Regions from separate parts of the Streptomyces sp. Y309 genome, predicted to be linked through region 1. Evidence: predicted binding sites of a transcription regulator. Region 1 holds the regulator's gene; the other holds the start of a gene.
The links. The regulator HspR, encoded in region 1, represses chaperone genes until heat shock. The targets are predictions, from matches to a motif close to TTGAGNNNNNNNNNCTCAA.

Region 1 (3,405 bases):
CACGAGCGGCAGCGCGAGGCGGACCTTGCGGCGGCGTTCGAGCCGCTGCTGCCCCTCGGCCTCCCCGGCGGCCTCGCGAACACCGCGGCTGCCTCCCCGCCCTCGGCCCTCACCTCTCTCAAGGGCCTCCCCCGCATCAACGCCGCCATGGACGAGGCCGTCTCCCGCTGCACCCGCGAGGTCCTGACCATCCAGCCCGGCGGCTTCCGCCTCATCTCCGATCTCGGGTCCGCGCCGCCCCGCGAGCAGGCGCTCCTGTCCCGCGGGTGCCGGGTGCGCACGCTGTACCAGCACACCACCCGGCACGCCCCGCCCGTGATCGCGCACTTCGAGCGGCTGGAGGGGGACGTGGAGGCGCGCACGCTGAGCGAAGTCACCGAGCAGCTCGTGGTGTTCGACCGTACGGTCGCCTTCGTGCCGGCCGACCGGGACTTCGCCGAGGCCCTGGAGATCCGCGCCCCGGCCCTCGTCGGCTATCTCGCCGCCCTCTTCGACCGGCTCTGGCAGCTCGCCACGCCGATGTTCCCGCACCCGGCCGCCCCGCAGCCCGCCGAGAACGGCGTCACCGCTCGGCAGCGGACCATCGCGGGGCTTCTCGTCGAGGGCCTCACGGACGCCGACATCGCCGACCGGCTCGGCATGAACGTACGGACCGTACGCGTCCACATCGCCAAGCTCGCCACCACCCTGGGCAGCACCAGCCGCACCCAACTCGGCTTCCTCATCGGCCGCTCGGGAATCCTGGGCCCCGGGCAAACCCGCTGAATCACGAACGTCCGGAATTGGAGCCACTTGCCCCCACCTCCGCCCGTTGCACCGCAACAAGATGACGGTAGCGGAGAGTGGGCGGAGCGTTGCATCGTGGTGACGGCGGCGGGGAACGGCCAGTCCCACTTCGGTACTGGAACCGGACCGCTCCCGGCCGCCAGGTGGCTCTGTCGTGGTCTCCCCCCGCAGAGTCGCGCTTCCCTAAGGGTCGCCCCGGTTCGGCTACGCCCCGTGGCCGGCCGGGGCGTTCACGTCCGCGGGGGGAGTGAGCGCCCCGGAACCGCGGGCGGCCCCGGCGGCTCAGGCCCGCGGCGCGTTCTCGTCCGCCCACTCCCGCAGCAGCCGCTCCCGCTCGTCCCGGCGCGGGCTGCCGCCCTCGTGCGAGCGGCCCCACTCGGCCATCGCCGCCAGCGTGGTCATCATCGTGGCGGCGCCCTCGGTGAGGCGGGTCAGGAGCGCGCGGGACAGGTTGTACTCCCGCTGCGAGTAGCCGTACGCCGTGGCGACGTACGCCGTCAGCTCGACCTCCTCGTCGGCGGTCTCCACGCACACCGTCATCGACGGGGCGTCGTCGCCGCCGCCGAGGCCCACCGTGAGCGCCATGTCGACCACCATGCCGACCTGCCGCCGCAGGGACTTCACGGGGACGTCCTCGACGGTCAGGGCGCACACGTCGTCCCACAGCCACAGGCCGTCCTGCTTGTGCCCGAGCCCCGCGACGCCCTCGGGGGTCAGCCGCACCCCGGGGGCCAGACCGGAGGGCTTCGAGCCCACGTACACATCGCCCTCGGCGATCCAGAACAGCCCCACCATGGCCATGAGAACCTGCTTCCCCCGGATGAAAGATGAAGGTGAACGACGAAACGGAGTGGTCGACTCAGCGGTCAGCCTAGAGTCGCCCCGCGCAACGCGCGAAAGGGCCGGGTCGGTTCCCGCAGCAGCGGAAATCCACCCGGCCCCCGTAAGACGCCCACAAGCGGGCTATGGATCCTGCGACCTCTTGGGCCGCCACACCACGAGCGCGCTGGCCTGCTGCACGTCCTGGTACGGCACGAGATCGCGGCGGTAGGACGCGTGCACCGCGGCCTCCCGCTGCTGCATCGCCGCCGCCGCGCCCTCGACGGCCGCCGAGAGCTCGGCCACGCGCGCCTGCAGCGCCGCGACCTGGTTCTCCAGCTCGATGATGCGTTTGATGCCCGCGAGGTTGATGCCTTCCTCCTGCGACAACTGCTGGACCGTGCGCAGCAGTTCGATGTCGCGGGCGGAATACCGCCGGCCCCGGCCGGCGGTGCGGTCGGGCGAGACCAGGCCCAGGCGGTCGTACTGCCTCAGGGTCTGCGGATGCAGGCCGGAGAGCTGGGCCGCCACCGAAATGACGTACACCGGGGTCTCGTCCGTCAGTTGATACGGGTTGCGTCGGCGGCCGTCCCGCTCCATGAGGTCACGCTCCCTTCGCGGCCTTGAACAGTTCTGCCCGCGGATCGGTGTCCGCAGTCGCCTTTCGGTACGCCTCAAGTGCTTCCTGCGCGGCGGGCGACAGCGTGGCCGGCACGGCGACCTCCACTGTCACGAGCAGATCGCCCCGGCTGCCGTCCTTGCGGACCGCGCCCTTGCCGCGGGCGCGCATGGTGCGGCCGTTGGGCGTGCCGGGGGGCAGCTTCAGGGTGACGGACGGGCCGCCCAGGGTGGGCACCTTGACCTCGCCGCCGAGCGCCGCTTCCGCGTACGTCACCGGCACCGTCACCGTCAGGTTGTCGCCCTTGCGGCCGAAGACCGGGTGGGCGTCCACGTGCACGACCACGTACAGATCGCCCGCCGGGCCGCCGCGTTCGCCGGGGCCGCCCTTGCCACGCAGGCGGATCCGCTGGCCGTCGGAGACGCCCGCCGGAATGCGCACCTGCATCGTGCGGGACGACTTGGCGCGGCCGGAGCCCTTGCACACCTCGCAGGGGTCCTGCGCGATGAGGCCGCGGCCCTTGCAGTCCACGCACGGGTCGGTGAGCGAGAAGCCGCCACCGCCGCCGCGCGAGACCTGTCCGGTGCCCACGCACGTCGGGCAGACGCGCGGGGTGCCGTTCTTGTCGCCCGTGCCCGAGCACGCCTTGCACGGCGCCTGGGAGGACATGCGCAGCGGAACCGTCGCGCCGTCCACCGCCTCCGTGAAGCTCAGCGTGACCTCGGACTCGATGTCCTGGCCGCGGCGCGGTTGCGTACGCGTGCCCGCGGTCGCGCCGCCGCGGTTGAACAAGCCCCCGAAGACGTCACCGAGACCGCCCCCGAAGCCGCCGGCGCCCGCTCCGCCGCCCTGGGGGCCGCCTCCGAAGAGGTCGCCCAGGTCGAAGTTGAACGAGCCGCCGCCGGTGCCTCCCGGGCCCGGCCTGAAACCGCCGTTGCCGAAGAGCGCGCGGGCCTCGTCGTACTCCTTGCGCTTCTTCGGGTCGCCGAGGATGTCGTTGGCCTCGGAGATCTCCTTGAAGCGCTCCTCGGCCTTCACGTTGCCCTTGTTGGCGTCCGGGTGGTTCTCGCGGGCGAGCTTCCGGTACGCCTTCTTGATCTCGGCTTCGGTGGCGTCCTTGGGGACGCCGAGGACCTTGTAGTAGTCCTTCTCGATGAAGTCCTTGGTGCTCATCCCCGACG
Region 2 (3,405 bases), 1.3 Mb from region 1:
CGCAGTGATACTGGCGGGCACAGTCGCCCTGGAGACAAGGCGTGGCTCCCTCGGCTTCAAAGGGTGGCTGCTCGTCGGCCTCATAGGAGTGGCCTTCGCCCAGCTCACCTCCTGGCTCGCCAGCGACGACACGCTCTTCCGCCTGCCGCTGTGGGGGACCGTGCTCCTGATGCTGCCCGGACTGCCGTACGCGTACATGGACACCCGCGCGAGAAAGACAGCGGAAGCCGACGCCGCGTAAGTCACCAGCGCCCAGCGGGTCGGTGGCCGCCGAGTGAGCCGCGAGCGGCTGGTGGGCCACGACCCCGGCGGGCCACGACCCCGGCGGGCCGCGAGCCTCAGCGGGCCGCGAGCGCCCAGCGGGCTACGAGCCCGAGCGGGACGCAAGCGTTCAGCGGGCTACGAGCCCGAGCGGGCCGGCGGCTCAGGCTCCCTCCTCTTCCCCTTCTTCCTCTTCCTCCGCCGACTTCCGTCGTGCGCTCGTCAGCCCAGCGACCACCCGCCAGCCCAACGACTCGTACAGGGCCCGCCCTTCCGGAGTCCCGCCCAGGACGCCGAGTTCCGCGCCCTGCTCGACGGCCGCGACCGTGAGCGTGCGCATGACGAGGCTGCCCAGGCCCTTGCGGCGGTGCTGCGGGGAAGTCTCGATCTGGTCGGCGACCGCAGTGCGGCCGGTCGGCGCGATCTGGCCGCGGGCTGCCCAGGTGCCGTCGGCGGCGGTGACCATCGTGCGGATGACGCCGCCACGCGACCAGGTGCGCAGCCGGTAGCCGTCGGGGGCGGCCAGGCGGTGCGGGGCGACGGGGGTGAGAGGCGCGGTCATCAGGTAGCCGGGCTCCGGGTCCAGCCACCACTCGGGGCCGAGCCACGGCGCGACACGGTCCGGGTGATCGAAGACCTTCAGCCACACATCCGCTCCGGTCACCGACGCGGCGACCTTGCGTACGTCGGCCTCCTGGACGCCCGCGCCGGTGGCACCGAGGACATGCCGCGTCGGGTGCTTGGCCTGGCCGACGTCGATGGTGAAGCCCCAGGGCTCCACCACCGGCGGGGCGGCGCCGCGCGAGACGACCCAGCCGTCGACCCAGGCCCGCACGGCCTCGCTGTCCGCGATCGGGGCGTCCTCTGTGCTGTGCATGGGGGCAACCCTTCAGATTCAGATCCAGATTCCGATGATGACGGGGTATGTAATGACTGCTTCTGGTGGGTGAACCTTACGTTTGAGGATTTCCGGGGCGACAGAGGTGATCGCTGACAGCGAACAAGCCCGAGGAACATTCGGAGGCTCACAAGCATTGAGTCGGTATAGCTCAACTTGAATGCCGAAGGGGAGATCATGGCTGCTGAGTCCACGGGGTACACACCGCTCGCTCTGCCCGTGCTGCCGCTCGACGACGAGGTCGTGCTGCCCGGCATGGTGGTGCCGTTCGACCTGTCCGATGCCGATGTACGCGCCGCGGTGGAGGCCGCCCAGGCCGCTGCCCGGTCCAGTGGAAGCAGCAGCAAGCCAAAGGTGCTGCTTGTTCCGCGGATCGACGGGACGTATGCGGGCATGGGCGTGCTCGGCACCGTCGAGCAGGTCGGCCGGCTGGCGGACGGAGACCCGGGGGCGCTGATCCGCGCTCGTGGCCGGGTGCGCATCGGCGCGGGCACGACCGGGCCCGGCGCGGCTCTGTGGGTGGAGGGCACCCGGGTCGAGGAGACCGTGCCCGAGCCGCTGCCCGGCGCCACCGCCGAGCTGGTCAAGGAGTACAAGGCGCTGGCCACGAGCTGGCTGAAGAAGCGCGGCGCGTGGCAGGTCGTCGACCGCGTGCAGCAGATCGACGACGTCTCCGCGCTCGCGGACAACTCCGGGTACTCGCCGTTCCTCACCTCCGAGCAGAAGATCCAGCTCCTGGAGACCGAGGACCCGACGGCGCGCCTGAAGCTGGCCACCGAGCAGCTGCGGGAGCACCTGGCCGAGCAGGACGTGGCCGAGTCCATCGCCAAGGACGTGCAGGAGGGAGTCGACAAGCAGCAGCGCGAGTTCCTGCTGCGGCGCCAGCTGGAAGCGGTGCGCAAGGAGCTGCGCGAGCTCAACGGCAAGGACGGCGAGGAGGAGTCCGACGACTACCGCGCCCGGGTGGAGGCCGCCGACCTGCCGGAGAACGTGCGGGAAGCGGCCCTGAAGGAAGTAGAGAAGCTGGAGCGCGCGAGCGACCAGTCGCCCGAGGGCTCCTGGATCCGCACCTGGCTCGACACGGTGCTCGAACTGCCGTGGAACGAGCGAACCGATGACAGTGCTTCCGCGTACGACATCAAGGGCGCCCAGGAGATCCTCGACGCCGAGCACGCGGGCCTGCAGGACGTGAAGGAGCGCATCACCGAGTATCTGGCGGTGCGCAAGCGGCGCGCGGACCGCGGCATGGGTGTCGTGGGCGGACGGCGCGGCGGCGCGGTGCTCGCTCTGGTCGGCCCGCCCGGTGTCGGCAAGACCTCGCTCGGGGAGTCCGTGGCGCACGCCATGGGGCGCAAGTTCGTGCGGGTCGCGCTCGGCGGTGTGCGGGACGAGGCGGAGATCCGCGGCCACCGGCGTACGTACGTGGGTGCCCTGCCCGGGCGCATCGTGCGGGCGATCAAGGAGGCGGGTTCCATGAACCCCGTCGTCCTGCTCGACGAGATCGACAAGGTGGGCTCGGACTTCCGGGGCGACCCGGCGGCCGCGCTGCTCGAAGTGCTCGACCCGGCGCAGAACCACACCTTCCGCGACCACTACCTGGAAGTCGAACTCGACCTGAGCGACGTGGTGTTCCTGGCGACGGCCAACGTGCTCGAGGCCATTCCGGAGGCGCTGCTCGACCGCATGGAGCTGGTCAGGCTCGACGGGTACACGGAGGACGAGAAGATCGTCATCGCCCGTGACCACCTGCTGCCGCGCCAGTTGGAGCGGGCCGGGCTCGGCGACGGCGAGGTGACGATCGACGAGGGCGCGCTGCGCAAGCTGGCGGGGGAGTACACCCGCGAGGCGGGCGTGCGCAACCTGGAGCGGTCCGTGGCGCGGTTGCTGCGCAAGGTCGCGGCCCAGCACGAACTGGGCGAGCGCGAGCTGCCGTTCACGGTCGCCGAGGGCGATCTGCGCGGCCTGATCGGGCGGCCGCACCACGTCCCGGAGTCCGCGCAGGACCCGGCCGAGCGGCGCACCGCGGTGCCCGGTGTGGCCACGGGGCTCGCGGTCACCGGAGCGGGCGGCGACGTGCTGTTCGTCGAGGCCTCGCTGGCCGACCCCGAGACGGGGGCGTCGGGCCTGACGCTCACCGGCCAGCTCGGTGACGTCATGAAGGAGTCCGCGCAGATCGCGCTCTCCTTCCTGCGCTCGCACGGCGCCGAATTGGAGCTGCCGGTCGGCGACTTGAAGGACCGGGGCGC

Region 2: lon (endopeptidase La) is a predicted target of HspR. The motif match lies at 1,296-1,314, and genes of this name have one in related genera.

What each region holds. Positions count from the first base shown of each region.
Region 1 is NZ_CM160048.1:4,422,082-4,425,486, forward strand. It holds gene AC0KTA_RS17625 (helix-turn-helix transcriptional regulator) at 1-765, shown strand, start outside; gene AC0KTA_RS17630 (hypothetical protein) at 1,069-1,587, opposite strand; gene AC0KTA_RS17635 (heat shock protein transcriptional repressor HspR) at 1,750-2,205, opposite strand; gene dnaJ (molecular chaperone DnaJ) at 2,210-3,397, opposite strand.
Region 2 is NZ_CM160048.1:3,137,350-3,140,754, reverse strand. It holds gene AC0KTA_RS11940 (hypothetical protein) at 1-241, shown strand, start outside; gene AC0KTA_RS11935 (GNAT family N-acetyltransferase) at 425-1,138, opposite strand; gene lon (endopeptidase La) at 1,337-3,405, shown strand, end outside.